DNA from 2 places in the Tessaracoccus sp. ZS01 genome. Region 2 is predicted to be linked to the other one. Evidence: predicted binding sites of a transcription regulator. Region 2 holds the regulator's gene; the other holds the start of a gene.
What was found. Region 2 encodes HrcA, which represses chaperone genes, less so after heat shock. Its sites were predicted from a motif close to TTGGCACTCGNNNNNNNCGAGTGCCAA; they were not measured.

Region 1 (6,632 bases), on a different contig from region 2:
ATCTCGTAGGCCACGTTGTAGTGGAACAGCTCGAAGATGTTGAAACCGTCGGTGCGCTCCGGGGTGGCGGTCATGCCCAGCAGGAAGGCCGGGGTGAGATGCTCGATGATGCGGCGGTAGCTGTCGGCGCCCGCCCGGTGCACCTCGTCGATGAGGACGTAGTCGAAGGCATCCGGGGCGATGTCACCCAGGGCGTTGGACAGCGACTGGACGGTGGCGAACACGTAGCGGCGATCCACCTCGCGGCGGCCGCCGGCCAATTTGCCGATGTCGCTGGCGGGGGCGCCCAGGACCCGGCGGAACTCAGCGATGGCCTTGTCCAGGATCTGTTCCCGGTGCACCACGAACAGCATGCGTTGCGGTTGGGCCGTTCGCACATCGAGGGCCGCGAGGATCGTCTTGCCCGTGCCCGTGGCGGACACGACGAGGCCGCGCTTCTCCCCCCGGGCCCGCACCAGATCGATCTCGGCGAGCGCCTCCACCTGCATGGAGTTGGCGACGACCATGACGGCAGCGCCGGCCCCAACGGCGGGGGCCTGGTGCGGGGTGCTCGGAGCGGCGGGCGGCCGCCAGGTCTTACGGTAGGCCTCTACCCAGGCGCGGGTGAGGGGCACCGCGCGGGCACGCTGCCTGTCGACGGCAGCTTCGAGCTGGTGCACGATGTCACCGTCCGCCAACGCTGAGAAGCGCAGGTTCCATTCGTGGTTGCGCAGCAGGGCTGACTCGGTGAGGTTGGAGCTGCCCACGATGGCCGTCGAGCTGTGCTCCTGACGGAACACATAGCCCTTCGCATGGAATCCCTCCGAGGCACCGTCCAGCAGCAGCACTTCGATGCGCGGCAGGTTGAGCAGTTCGTCAAAGGCGGCCGGCGAGTTGAAGCCCAGGTACGTCGAGGTGATGATCGTGCCCGCGCCCGAGAAGTCGAGCAGCGCCTGTTTCAGCGCGGCGATGGCACCCGGGGTGACGAAAGCGACGGAGAACACGAAGCTGTCGGCGCGGCGCAGCTCGTGGCGGATCGTCCGCAGCATGGTGTCGCGGCCTTCGTTCACGATCAGCCGGGGGTGGTGGAGGCGGGGTGAGGTCTGCGTGCGGTCGACGAAACCGAACGTCAGGTCGCGGCCAAAGCCCGCTGTCAGCTCCATCGGTCGCGGGCCGCGAAGATCAGTTCGGCGGCCGGGACGTCAGCCGGTGCCCACTCCAGCTCGGCCAGCTCATGGGCGTCCACCCAGCGCAGCTCGGAGTGCTCAGTCGGCTCAGGTTCACCGTCGACGATCCGGCACCAGTAGGTGCTCAGGTCCACGACCCCGAACGAGTACTGGTATTCGGTACGGGTGAGGAAGTCGCCCACCTCGACGGTGCAGCCCAGCTCCTCGTCGATCTCGCGGCGCAGCGTCTCCTGCGGCGTCTCGCCGGGCTCGATCTTCCCACCGGGGAACTCCCAGAGCCCGGGCAGTGACATGGAGTCGCTCCGGCGGGCCGCCAGAATGCGTCCGTCCCGCACCGAAACCGCGCCAACCACAGTGATCCGCTTGCCCACTTCGCCGCCCTCCCAGGTCGGGGACCAGGCTATCGCCGGCGCCGGCAGCTGGCCAGCTCAACACCAGCGGGAACGCAGAAGGCCCCGCCCGGGCGAACCGGACAGGGCCTTGCAGCGACTGGTGTCAGATCAGGCGTCTTCGTCTTCGCGCTTGTCGACGACGAGCGTTTCCGTGGTGAGCAGCAGCGACGCGATGGACGCGGCGTTGGCCAGCGCGGAGCGCGTGACCTTGACCGGGTCGATCACGCCGTTGGCAACGAGATCCTGGTACTCGCCGATCTTGGCGTTGTAGCCGTGACCGACCTCCATCTCGGCAACCTTGGAGGTGATGACGTAGCCGGCTTCGCCACCGTTCTCCGCGATCCAGCGCAGCGGCTCGGCGAGCGACTTGGCCACGACGTTCACGCCGGCGAGCTCGTCGCCTTCGAGGCCGAGGCCGTCAGCAAGCACCGCGCCGGCGTGGATGAGGGCGGAGCCGCCACCGGCGACGATGCCCTCCTCGATGGCCGCACGGGTAGCCGAGACGGCGTCCTCGATGCGGTGCTTCTTCTCCTTGAGCTCCACCTCGGTGGCGGCGCCGACCTGGATCACGCACACGCCACCGGCGAGCTTGGCGACCCGCTCCTGCAGCTTCTCGCGGTCCCAGTCGGAATCCGTGCGCTCGATCTCGGCGCGCAGCTGGGCCACGCGGCCGTCGACCTCGGAGGATTCGCCAGCGCCATCGACGATGGTGGTGGCGTCCTTGGTGACGACGATGCGGCGGGCGCGGCCGAGCACCTCGAGGCCAACCTGGTCGAGCTTGAGGCCGACCTCGGGCGCGACGACCTGGCCACCGGTGAGGATGGCGATGTCTTCGAGCATGGCCTTGCGGCGGTCACCGAAGGCCGGGGCCTTGACGGCCACGGAGGTGAAGGTGCCGCGGATCTTGTTGACCACGAGGGTCGAGAGCGCTTCGCCGTCGACGTCCTCAGCCACGATGAACAGCGTGCCCTTGGCGGCGATGACCTTTTCCAGCAGCGGGAGCAGCTCGTTCATCGACGAGATCTTGCCGCTGTTGATCAGGATGTAGGGATCATCGAGCACGGCTTCCATGCGGTCCGTGTCAGTGACCATGTACGGCGACAGGTAGCCCTTGTCGAACTGCATGCCCTCGGTGAACTCGAGCTCGGTGCCGAAGGTCTGCGACTCGTCGACGGTGATGACGCCGTCCTTGCCGACCTTGTCGAACGCCTCGGCGATGAGCTCGCCGATCTGCTCGTCACGCGAAGAGATGGTGGCGACCGACGCCATGTCGGCGGTGGTGTCGACCACGCGGGCGTTCTCACGCAGGCGCTCGACGACGGCCTCAACGGCCTTGTCGATGCCGCGCTTGAGGCCGACCGGGTTGATGCCGGCGGTCACGGCGCGCAGGCCGGCGTGGACCATGGCCTGGGCGAGCACGGTGGCGGTGGTGGTGCCGTCACCTGCGACGTCGTTGGTCTTGGTGGCGACCTCCTTGGCCAGCTGGGCGCCGAGATCCTCGTAAGGATCGTCGAGCTCGACCTCCTTGGCGACGGTGACGCCGTCGTTGGTGATGGTCGGGGCGCCCCACTTCTGGTCGAGGACGACGTAGCGGCCCTTGGGGCCGAGCGTCACCTTGACGGTGTCGGCGAGGGCGTCAACGCCACGCTCGAGAGCGCGGCGGGCTTCCTCGTTGAAAGCGAGAATCTTTGCCATGGGTGAAATCAGCCCTTACTTGGAGACGACGGCGAGGATGTCCCGCGCGTTGAGCAGGAGGTATTCGTTGCCGTCGTACTTGACCTCGGTGCCGCCGTACTTCGAGAAGATGACGACGTCGCCCTCAGCGACATCGAGGGGGATGCGGTTGCCCTTGTCGTCGATGCGGCCGGGGCCGGTGGCGATGACCTTGCCCTCCTGGGGCTTTTCCTTGGCGGTGTCGGGGATGAAGAGGCCCGACTGGGTCTGCTGGGTGGCCTCGAGGGGCTGGATCAGAATGCGGTCCTCGAGAGGCTTGATCGTGGTTGCCACGTCAAACACCTTCCTTTGTGTCTTCCGGCCGAAACCGGCTGAGATGTCTTCTTCTGTTGGACCCGGGCGTCGTCGCGGTGCCGCCTAGGCAGTTAGCACCCGAGGGTGTCGAGTGCCAGTCCCCAAACTATCGCGGCTTTAGCACTCAATCAAGCCGAGTGCCAGGTTTTGTGGTGGCACTGTGCCCCGTGAGCCCGGATCCCCGGGTCACCGCGGATTTGAACACTGTTAAGCTCCTTATCTGAACAGTGTTCAAACGCGAAGGAACGAGCCCGTGGATCTGTACTCCCTTGCCGACAAGGCGATCGCCGACGGCACCATCTCCCCCGACGAGGCCCTGGCCGTCCTGCAGCTTCCGGACGCCCGCACCTATGAGCTCGTCGCCGCGGCCGGGCGTGTGCGCCGCCATTTCCACGGTGTTGCCACGAAGGTCAACTACCTCGTCAACCTGAAGTCGGGCAAGTGCCCCGAGGACTGCTTCTACTGCTCGCAGCGCCTGGGCTCCGACGCCGGGATCCTCCGCTACACCTGGCTCACCCACGAGGACGCGCTGGCCGCGGCGAAGGCCGGCATCCAGGCCGGGGCCGGCCGCGTGTGCCTGGTCGCCTCAGGCCGCGGCCCGTCGAACCTCGACGTGGACCGCGTGTCCAAGATCGTCGAAGACCTCAAGGACGACAACCCCGACGTCGAGGTGTGCGCCTGCCTGGGCATCCTCAAGGACGGGCAGGCGGAGAAGCTCGCCGCCGTCGGGACGGACGCCTACAACCACAACCTCAACACCGCCGAGTCCCACTACGACAACATCTGCAGCACCCACGACTTCGACGACCGCAAGGAGACCGTCCAGCACGCCCGCGAGCACGGCCTCTCCGCCTGCTCCGGCCTCATCGCCGGCATGGGTGAGACCGACGAGCAGCTCGTCGAGGTGACGTTCCAGCTCAAGGAGATCGGCGCGGATTCCGTGCCGGTGAACTTCCTCATGCCGTTCGACGGCACCCCGCTGCAGGGCCACCACGAGCTCACCCCACACCAGTGCCTGCGCATCCTCGCCATGATCCGTTTCGTGCACGGGGCGGCCGACGTGCGCGTCTCCGCCGGGCGCGAGCAGCACCTGCGCTCGCTCCAGCCGCTCAGCATGGAGATCTGCAACTCGCTGTTCCTCGGCGACTACCTCACCTCCGAGGGCCAGGCAGGCAAGGCCGACCTCGAGATGCTCGCCGACGGCGGCTACACCGTCCACGGCTCCGACGAGCGGCTCGCGGCAGCCCTCCCCCAGACGTCGGTGCGTCGTCGGGGCGCCGGAACCCAGGTCGCTGCCAACGCCTGAGCAACCGCGCACTCCGAGTGCTCGCTACCATCGGGCGCATGACAACCGTCCGGACGATCCCGCAGGTGGACCGCAAAGCACGCTTCGCGGTCAACGCCATGTTCTTCACCAACGGCGCGATCGTGGCCAATGTGCTGCCCCGCTACCCCGAGATCAAGGCGGCGTTGGGCCTGGGCAACACTGTCTACGGCTTCGCGGTGGCCGCCATGCCGGTGGGCGCCATCGTGGCCGGGTTGACGGCGGCCTGGTTCATCCGACGCTTCACCTCCGCCCGCGTGGCGACCTACGGCACCATGCTCGCGAGCCTCTTCGTGCTGGCGGCAGGGGTGTCGCCGTCGCTGGCGCTGTTCGCCGGGGCGCTGTTCGCCGTCGGCGCCGCTGACGCCATCATCGACGTGGCGCAGAACGCGCACGGGCTGCGCGTGCAGCGGCGCTACGGCTCGTCGATCATCAACTCGTTCCACGCCTTCTGGTCCATGGGTGCCGTGGCGGGCGGGCTGATGGCCGCGGCCGCGATCGCTCTGCGGCTCCCGCTCGCGGTGCACCTGAGCATCTCCGCGCTGCTCTTCACCGTCGTCGCCGTCGTGGCGCAGCGCAACGCCCTGCCCGGTCACGACGGTGACGAGCGCGCCGTCGCCGACCCCCATGAGCTCGCCGACAAGGTCCGACGCGGCATCAGCCCGCGCATCATCGCGCTGCTGGCCGCCCTGTCGCTGATCTCGATCTCCGGCAGCGTCGTGGAGGATCTCGGCAACTCGTGGGCCACCCTGTACCTCCAGACGCTGGGCGCACCGGCAGCCCTCGCCGCCTTCGGTTTCGTGTCATTGGTGGGTGCCCAGTTCGTGGGCCGGATCCTGGGAGACCGCATGGTCGATCACTGGGGTGAGCGGGCCGTCGCCCGCTTCGGCGGCGTGCTGATCGCCGTGGGCATGGGCCTCGCCCTCGCCTGGCCGAGCGTGCCCGGCACGGTGCTGGGCTTCGCAGCGGCCGGCTTCGGCTGCGCCACGTTCGTGCCCGCCGCCATGCACGCCGGAGACAACCTGCCGGGCCTCCGCGCGGGCACCGGGCTCACGATCGTCTCGTGGCTGCTGCGCGTGGGCTTCCTGGTGTCGCCGCCCATCGTGGGCGCGGTGGCGGACAACGTCTCGCTGCGGATGGGCCTCCTGATCGTCCCGGTGGCAGGCATCTTCGTGGTGTTCCTGTCAGCGGTGCTGCAGGGGCGCAGACTCGCGCGCTGAGCCCGGGGCTACCTGCAGGCCGTGATGGTGTACGTCAACGGCACCAGGAACCGCTGGTGTTCGGGCAGCTCATACGAGCCACCGTCCGCGGTCAACGTCATCTGCGGCAACGCGTCCCAGGGGAGGGTCCGTCCCTCATCCATCCCCGTGATGGTCAGCCCGGCCCCGATGAGGGCGCTGACGATCTCCGAGAGGGAATGCGGCCAGTCATAGGTGCGCACGTTGGTGAGCTTGTCGTCGCTGCCGTAAGTCTCCTCGTCGTCCCACACCTCGGAGGTGCCGTCGGCCATGCCGCGGTACCGGACGACGAGTTCGCCGTCGGTGCGTTCGTCGTCCAGGGAGAACATGACGGGGTGCCCGTCGCGGATGTAGAACGTGCCGCCGGGCCGCAGGAGCTTGGCGATGCCGGCCGCCCAGGCGTCGAGGTCGCGGAACCAGGTGACGGTGCCGATGGAGGTGTAGATGACGTCGAAGCTGCCCGGCACGTTGTCGCCGGCGTACT
Region 2 (8,747 bases):
TGCGGCCGCGCATGTAGGCCAGGGGGGCGACCTCGACGGTGCCGGAGGTCAACAGCTTGGGCACCGATTCGGCGTCCACCATGTCGTGGAGGGCGTCATAGAGCGGCCGCAGGTACGGGTCGATCTTGTCGTTCAGGGTTCCGGGGAGGAATCCGAGCCGCTCGCCGGCCTCGATGGCCGGGCGGGTCAGGATGATGCGGCTGACCTCTTTGGCCTGCAGCGCCTGCACGGCCTTCGCCATCGCGAGGTAGGTCTTGCCGGTACCGGCGGGCCCGATGCCGAAGACGACGGTGTGCTGGTCGATGGCGTCCACGTACCGCTTCTGGTTGAGCGTCTTGGGACGGACGGTGCGGCCACGCGAGGAGATGATGTTCTGGGTGAGCACCTCCGAGGCCGTGGCGTTGGGTTCGTCCGCCATCTGGAGGACCCGTTCGACGGTCTCCGACGTGAGGCCCTGCCCGGTGCGGAGGATGGTGACGAGTTCGGTGAGGACGTCAGCGGCCTGCGCCACGTCGACTGCCTTGCCCGACAGGGTCACCTGCCCACCCCGCACATGCAGGTCTGCGGCCAGGTTCTCCTCAAGGATCCGCAGGTACTCGTCGCGGGGGCCGAGGAGGTTGACCATGTCGATCGACGGGGGCACCCCGACGTTACGCACGGCATGCTGCTGGTCGAGAGAGTTGTTGTTCAGGGCAATTCCTTGATCCGTGGGTGCATGGGCTGGTCAGCGCCGATGCATCAGTCTACGTCCAAGGATGCGTCATCCTCGTCGTCATCGGAGATGATGTGCATCGCAGCCTCTTCGGCGCTGGCGGCGCCTCCGCTGAAGCCGACGTCGACACCGAGGGTCTCGCTGCCACCCGGCCCCTGGACCCGCATGAGCCGGCCGGCGCGTTCGCCGCCCACTTCGCGCGGTTCGTCGCCGGGGTTCCAGTGCTCGTCCTGCTCCGGCGAACTGTCCGGCAACTCCTGCTTCACCCGCATGTCGATGGTCTCGCCCTGCCGCATCTCTTCGGCGGTGTTGCCGAAGCCCATGGCGGGCGACCAGTCGTCGGGCGTGATGTAACCCTCGTCCAGAACGTCGTCGACCCCGCGGTAGATCAAGGAGTCGTCCGGCTGGAGTTGGTCCAGCTGCACTGATTCTTCAGGAACCGTCTCGGTGATGTCGTCCATGTACTGAGTTTGCCACCAGCGGGCCGGTAGCGGGCACAAACTCGCGGGCGATATATAGTTCCGGGGTGCCAGCCAGCCTCGAGGAACTGACCATGACCGCCAAGTTTGCAGCCCGCCAGCACGGCGTCTACGACATCGTCGTGGCCCTGTTCTGTGCGCTTCTGCTGATCTCCAACGTGTCCGCGGTCAAGCTCATCCAGTTCGGCCCGGACGTGGAGGTCTTCGGCTTCCCCATCCTGCCCATCATCACCGACGGGGGCGCGTTCCTGTTCCCCCTCACGTATGTGATCGGCGACGTGCTGGCCGAGGTCTACGGCATGCGGGGCGCCAAGCGGGCGATCTTCATCGGCTTCGCCGTCTCCATCCTGGCGTCGCTGACCTTCCTGGTGGTGGGGGCGGCTCCCCCGGCCGCGGACTGGGGCAACCAGGCGGCGTTCGAGGCAGTGCTGGGCTTCGTGCCGCGGATCGTGCTGGCCTCGGCCTTGGGCTACCTCGCCGGACAACTGCTCAACGCCTGGGTGCTGGTGAAGCTGAAGCAGCGCACCCGCGAGGGCGGCTTGTGGGCGAGGCTCCTGGGCTCCACGGTCGTGGGCGAGGCGGCCGACACCATCATCTTCTGCACCGTGGCCTTCGCCGGCATCATCACCGGCGGCACCCTGCTGAACTACATCCTGGTGGGCTACGTCTACAAGGTGGTGGTCGAGGTGGTCTTCCTGCCGGTGACCTACCAGGTGATCAAGCTCGTGAAGCGCCACGAACCCTCCTACGACGACGTCGCCTGAGGGTTCCGGCGGCGGTCAACGGCCGCTGTAGAACCTGCCCAGGAACTCGTCGCGGAAGGCGTGGCACGAGCCGTCCTTCAACGTCTGGCGCATCGTGTCGACCAACCGCACGGTGAACCGCTCGTTGTGGATGGTGGCCAGCGTCGAGGCCAGCATCTCCTTGGCCTTGAACAGGTGGTGCAGGTAGGCCCGGGTGTAGTGCGTGCAGGTGTAGCAGTCGCACCCGTCCTCCAGCGGGATGAACGAGCGCCGGTGGGCCGCGGTGTTGACGTTGTAGCGGCCGTCGGCGGTGTAGATGGCCGCGTTGCGGGCCACGCGCGACGGGTTGACGCAGTCGAACGTGTCGGCCCCCATCTCGACGGCGGCGAAGAGGTCGTCCGGCTCGGAGATGCCCAGCAGGTGGCGGGGCTTGCGTTCGGGGAGTTCCTCGACCATCCAGCCGATGATCTGCCCCAGGTTCTCCTTCTCGAGCGCCCCTCCGAGGCCGAAGCCGTCGAAGCCGTGGCCGTCCACCTCCAGGGCCGCCAGGCCCTGGGCGGCCCGACGTCGGAGGTCCTCGTACTGGGCACCCTGGATGACGCCGAACAGCGCCTGATAGGGCTTGTCGGCGCGTTCCCTGGTGAGCCGCGCATGTTCCGCCAGGCAGCGCACCGCCCAGGCGTGCGTGCGCGCCACGGAATCCTCCTGGTAGCCGCGCGTGTTCATCAACGTGGTCAGCTCGTCGAAGGCGAACATGATGTCGGCGCCCAGTTCGTGCTGGATGCGCATCGAGATCTCGGGGGTGAACCGGTGCATGGTGCCGTTGAGGTGCGACTTGAACGTCACGCCGTCGTCGTCGACGTGGGCGCGGCGCTCCTTGCCCTCTGCGATGACGTCGTCGTCGACCATCCCCTTGGTGTCCATGGCGAGCACCTTCTTGAAGCCGGCGCCCAGGCTCATCACCTGGAACCCGCCCGAATCCGTGAAGGTCGGCCCGGGCCAGTTCATGAACCTGCCGAGGCCGCCGGCCTCGTCGACGATGTCGGAGCCCGGCTGGAGGTACAGGTGGTAGGCGTTGGCCAGCACGGCCTGCGCGCCGGTGGCGGCGACGGATTCGGGCAGGACGGCCTTCACCGTGGCCTTGGTACCGACGGCGATGAACGCCGGGGTCTCGATGGGGCCGTGGGGAGTGTGAATGACGCCCGCCCGCCCCGGGGCACCCTCCAGGTGGTGGGTGACATCGAACGAGAAGCTCATCGGCGCGCCAGCACGTCGAGCTGGCCCAGCGCCACCGCAGCGGCGGTCGAGGTGCGCAGCACCCCGTCGCTGATCAGCACGGCCTGCGCACCGGCCGCGACGAAGGTGTCCAGTTCCTCCGGTGAGATGCCACCCTCCGGACCGACGATGACGAGGCCGATGCCCTCGGCGGGAAGTTCGACCTGGGCGATGTGCAACGCGGCGTCCTCGTGCAACACGAGGGCCAGGTCCGCCTGACGGATCGCCTCGACGACCTGTGCCGTGGAGGCCGCCTCGACCACCGGGACGGCGAAGCGGCGCGACTGCTTGGCGGCCTCGCGCGCCGTCGCCTGCCAGCGTTCGAGCGCCTTGGCTCCCCGGTCACCCTGCCAGCGGACGATCGAGCGCGACGCCTGCCACGCCAGGATGCGCCGGGTGCCCAGTTCGGTGGCCATCTGCACCGCGAGGTCGCTGCGGTCCCCCTTGGCCAGCGCTTGGACGACGCCCCACCGCAGGGCGGGAGGCTCGTCGTCGAAGACTTCGGTCACCTCGACCGTGAGCTCACGCTTGGCGGCGTCGATGACCGTGCCCCGCACCCCGAGTCCTTCGCCGTTGGCGAGGATCACGCTCTCCCCTGTCAGGATCCGCCTCACGCTGACGGCGTGGTGGGCCTCATCGCCGGTGACGACGACGCGCTGACCGGGCCGGACGGTGTCGTCGAACGTGGCGAGGAAGAGGGGATCCGTCACGAGAACCACTCGCTCAGCTTGCCGAAGACACCCGCTTTGCCGGGCTTGGCGGTGACCGCCTCCGCCCGGATCTCATCGCGGGCCTCGGCGAGCTGGTGCATCAGGTCGCGCTGGTGGTCGTCGAGCTTGGTGGGGGTCTGCACCAGCAGGGTGACGCCCAGGTCTCCCCGGCCACCGCCGCGCAGGCGCGGCACGCCGCGGCCCTTCAGCGCGATCCGGGTGCCGGACTGGGTGCCGGACGGCACCTCGAGGGAGACGGTGCGGTCCTCGACGTCGGACTTCTCCCACTCCGCCTCGAGGGTGGTGACGGCGACGGTGGTGCCGAGCGCAGCGGCGGTCATGGGGAGCTTGACGACCATCTCGAGGTTGTCGCCGTCTCGCCGGAAGCTCTCGTGGCTGTTGACGGACAGTTCCACGTAGAGGTCTCCGGCGGGGCCGCCGCCGGGCCCTACCTCGCCCTGGCCCTCGAGGTGGATCCGGATGCCCGTCGAGACACCAGCCGGGATCTTCACCTGGAGGGTGCGGGTGGTGCGCACGCGGCCCTCACCGGAGCACTCGCCGCAGGGGCGCGGGATGGTCGTGCCGTAGCCACGGCACGTCGGGCACGCCTGCGAGGTGCGGATGTCGCCGAGGAAGCTGCGCTGGATCTGGGTGATGTCGCCGTTGCCGTTACAGGTCGAGCACGTCACCGGCTCAGACCCGGGCTCGCCGCCGGAGCCGGTGCACTTCGGGCAGACGACGGCGGTGGCGACCTTCACCGGCTTGGTCACGCCGAACACTGCCTCGTGCAGATCCAGGGAGACGCGCACCAGCGCGTCCTGGCCCTGGCGCACGCGGGAACGTGGCCCACGGCTGCCGGCCTGGCCGAACATGGCGTCGACGAGGTTGGTGAAGTCGAAGCCACCGGCGAACCCGCCGCCGAAGCCCGAGAAGCCCGCACCGGCCGCACCCGCCATGGGGTCACCGCCACGGTCGAAGACCGCACGCTTGTTCGGGTCGCTCAGCACCTCGTAGGCCTCGCTGAGTTCCTTGAACTTCTCTGCGGCCTCCGCGTCCTCGTGGGCGACGTCGGGATGGACCTTCATGGCACGACGGCGGTAGGCCTTCTTGATGCCTTCAGGGGTTGCGTCGCGTTCGACACCGAGGATGGCGTAGTAATCCTTGCTCATATTTCTTGCGTTCAGCCTTCGTTGAGGAATCTGCTCACGTAACGAGCCACGGCGCGCACCGCGGCGATGGTGGACGGGTAGTCCATCCGGGTGGGTCCGACGACGCCGAGGCTCGCCCGGAAATCGGCACCGTATCCGGAGGCCACCAGTGATGTCGACTGGAACCCCTGGGCGGTGTTCTCCTGCCCGATGCGGACGGTGATGTCGTCACCGCCCGCCTCACCGAGGAGACGCATGAGGACGACCTGCTCCTCGAGGGCCTCCAACAGCGGCCGCATATTCGTCTCGAAGGCGGCGCCGGCCAGGTTCGGGACGCCGGCCACCACCACCTGCGAGGCGGGTTCGGCGGCGATGGTTTCCAGGACCGTGGCGACGACCGGCGCGGAGAACGCCCGGTCCTCCGGTGCGATGGTGTCGAGCACCCTCACCAGTGCGTCGGCGGCATCTGCGGCGGCCCGGCCCACCGTCGCGGCGACCAACTTCTGCCGCAGCCCGTGCAGGCGGGCCTCATCCAGCGCCGGGGCCTCGATGACGCTCTGGTCCACCCGCCCCGAGGACTGCACGACGATCACCATCAAACGCTCGGCCGTCAGCGAGACCAGTTCGATGTGCCGGATGACGTCGTGCTGCGCCACGGGGTACTGCACGATGGCGACCTGACGGGTCAGTTGCGCCAGGAGGCGGACGGTGCGCATCACGAGGTCGTCGATGTCAGCGGTGCCGTTCATGAACGTGGTGATGGCGGTGCGTTCCGCGCCTGACAGAGGCTTGATGCGCGCAAGCTTGTCGACGAACAGCCGGTAACCCTTGTCCGTGGGGATCCGGCCGGCGCTGGTGTGGGGTTGCGTGATGTAGCCCTCCTCCTCCAACGCGGCCATGTCGTTGCGGACGGTGGCGGCCGAGACATCGAGCTTGTGCCGCTCCACGAGGGCCTTGGAGCCCACCGGCTCGCGGCTGGCCACGTAGTCGGTCACGATGGCCTTGAGGACTTCGAGCTTGCGGTCGTCGAACTTGCGGTCGTCTATCACGTCACCTCCAACACTTGCTGCAGCAGCCTACTCATTGGCACTCTCGTTTACCGAGTGCCAGTGTACCGCCCCTACGATGGGCATCATGACACTCGACTGGACCCCCGTGACCGACCGCGTCTTCATGACCACCGTGGAACCGCACCGTGTCAACATCGGGCTGATCGTCGGCGACACCGGGGCGATGCTGATCGACACCGGCAACTCGCCCGAGCAGGGCGCGGAGGTCCTGGCGTCGGCCACCGCGCTGGCCGGCGTCCCCGTGACTCACGTCCTCCTGACCCACGACCATCACGACCACGTCAACGGCCTGGCCGGCATGGGGGAGGTCATCTCGATCGCGCATGAGAAGCTCACGGCCGTTCCGGTCTCCCGCACGTTCTCGATGGCGCTGGCGGTGGATCTCGGCAACCTGCGGGTGGAGGCGCTGCACTTCGGCGAGGGCCACACCGACAACGACGTGCTGGTCTTCCTGCCCGGTGAGAACGTCGTCTTCGCCGGCGACCTCCTGGAGGAGGGCTCGGATCCGCAGATCGACGACCGGGGCTCGCTGAGCAACTGGCCCACCGTGCTCGACGGTGTCCTGGGCGCCGCGAACGCCACGACGCGCTTCGTGCCCGGCCATGGGGCCGTCGTCGACCGCGATTACGCGTTCATCCAGCGCGCCGAGATCGGCATGCTCTACGGCCAGACCGAGATGCTGATCCACCAGGGTACGAAGCTGGAGGACGCGGCGGCGGCCACGGAGTGGCCCTTCACCGCCGAGACGCTCGCCGTCGCCCTGCCGAAGGCCTATGCCGAGCTGAGTGCCAAGGGCATCGTGCCGAAGAGGCACCTGCCCCTGATCTGAGCGCGAACCTCAGATGATGGGCCAGTTCTGCTGGGCCACCATCCAACTCAGCGTGTCGCCGGCGACCAGCAGGCCGCCGCGCGAGCGCGAGGTGAGGCTGTAGTCCATGCCGTCGATCGTGCGGCTGATGCCGCCGTTCTCCACCACCATCAACGACCCCGCGAGATGGTCCCACGGGTGGAGGCTGGAGTAGAACATGAAGTCGAACGTGCCGTCGAGCACCGCCGGGTAGTCGAAGCAGCATGCGAAGTGGCTGCGCACCACGGGGCTCAGCTTGCCGTCGGCGTCGAAGCCGCGGAGCTTGCGCTTGGACGAGGCGCCCAGCGGCGGGCGGTCATGGCGCCGGCGTTCGATGGGGCCGCCGTTGAGCTGCACCCCGCCCCCCCGCTCGGCGACATAGGCTCGGCCGGTCTGCGGCTGCCAGATCCAGCCCCGGGTGGTGACGCCGCCGCGGACCTCGGCGAGGATGACGCCGTGTTCGTCGCGACCGTGCACGAAGTTCCGGGTGCCGTCGATGGGGTCGATGATGAAGGCATGGTCCGCGTTGCCCAGGCCCTTGAGGAGCGACGGGTCCGCGAAGACGGCCTCCTCCCCCACAACGACGGCGTTCGGGAAAGCGTCCTTCAGCCGGCGGGTGAGGTACACCTCGGATTCGTGGTCTGCGACGGTGACGAGGTCTCCGGGCTTCTTCTCGTTGACGTCGGTGTCGGCCAACAGCCTGAACCGCGGGGTGATGATCTCCGCAGCGGTCTCCTTGAGCAGGCCCAGAATGCCTTCGGTGTCCATGTCGCTACCTTAGTGGTCCGTCCGGGGTCAGGCGCCGAGGTGGTCCTGCGTGACGAAATCGATGAGGGTCTCCACCTTGGTGTTCAGTTGTGGCTCGAGGTCGCGCCAGCTGCTGACCCGCGCGAGGATCGCCTGCCAGCCGCGCGCGATGTCCGCCTGGTCCGCGTGCGGCAGGTTGAGGGCCTTGAGGGTGCCGAGTTTGAAGTCGACGTCGCGGGGCACCACCGGCCAGGCTTTGCGGCCGATGCGGGCCGGGCGGACGGCCTGCCAGATGTCGATGAACTCGTGCCCCTCGATGAGGACGACGTCGCGGTGGCCGGCGCGGTAGACCTCGGCCGCGATCCGCGACTCCTTCGAGCCGGGCACCAGGTGGTCGACCAGCACGCCCAGCCGACGACCGGGCTCGGGCCCGAAGTCCTGCACGATGCGCGGCAGGTCGTCGATGCCGCCGAGGTACTCGACCACGACGCCCACGTGCCGGAGGTCCTCCCCCCACACCTTCTCGATGAGCTCCGCGTCGTGGCGGCCCTCGACGTAGATGCGGCTGGGCAGCGCGACCTTGGCCTTGACGGGCTCCTGGCTCGCCCGGGAGCCGGAGGCGGTGTACTTGGGCTTAACCGGCCCTCCCCGCAGCGGGGCCCGGAGCGCGACGGGCTCGCCCTCCAGCAGGAAGCCGGGCCCGAACGGGGCGGAGCGGCGTTTGCCGTGCCGGTCCTCCAACACCACGAGGCCGTTCTCCCAGCCGACCACCGCGCCGCAGAAGTCGTCGAACTCGACCACCTGGTCGAGTTCGACGGCCACGTCACGGGTCTGCTTCAGATGGGCCCTCTGCCAGCCCGGTGCCAAGACGTCTCGCGCGTATCTGTCCACGGCGGACGACGCTATCAGCGCAACTCCACCTTCTTGTCGAACGACACCGAGGCCCAGACAATCGCCACTGCCGACAGCACCAGCATCGCCAGGAACATTCCGACGGGCACGACGCTCTGCTCCTC

Region 1: the regulator HrcA is predicted to act here: its motif matches at 3,704-3,730, upstream of groES (co-chaperone GroES).

The regions. Positions count from the first base shown of each region.
Region 1 covers NZ_PQFE01000002.1:25,313-31,944, forward strand. Annotated here, with positions in the region: gene C3E87_RS03865 (DUF3427 domain-containing protein) at 1-1,142, opposite strand, end outside; gene C3E87_RS03870 ((deoxy)nucleoside triphosphate pyrophosphohydrolase) at 1,133-1,537, opposite strand; gene groL (chaperonin GroEL) at 1,667-3,253, opposite strand; gene groES (co-chaperone GroES) at 3,269-3,565, opposite strand; gene bioB (biotin synthase BioB) at 3,840-4,892, shown strand; gene C3E87_RS03890 (MFS transporter) at 4,931-6,130, shown strand; gene C3E87_RS03895 (bifunctional 2-polyprenyl-6-hydroxyphenol methylase/3-demethylubiquinol 3-O-methyltransferase UbiG) at 6,139-6,632, opposite strand, start outside.
Region 2 covers NZ_PQFE01000001.1:646,143-654,889, forward strand. Annotated here, with positions in the region: gene C3E87_RS03100 (PhoH family protein) at 1-697, opposite strand, end outside; gene C3E87_RS03105 (DUF5709 domain-containing protein) at 739-1,173, opposite strand; gene C3E87_RS03110 (queuosine precursor transporter) at 1,239-1,955, shown strand; gene tgt (tRNA guanosine(34) transglycosylase Tgt) at 1,971-3,191, opposite strand; gene C3E87_RS03120 (16S rRNA (uracil(1498)-N(3))-methyltransferase) at 3,188-3,919, opposite strand; gene dnaJ (molecular chaperone DnaJ) at 3,916-5,088, opposite strand; gene hrcA (heat-inducible transcriptional repressor HrcA) at 5,100-6,113, opposite strand; gene C3E87_RS03135 (MBL fold metallo-hydrolase) at 6,202-6,966, shown strand; gene C3E87_RS03140 (inositol monophosphatase) at 6,976-7,752, opposite strand; gene C3E87_RS03145 (DUF3097 domain-containing protein) at 7,780-8,622, opposite strand; gene C3E87_RS03150 (hypothetical protein) at 8,637-8,747, opposite strand, start outside.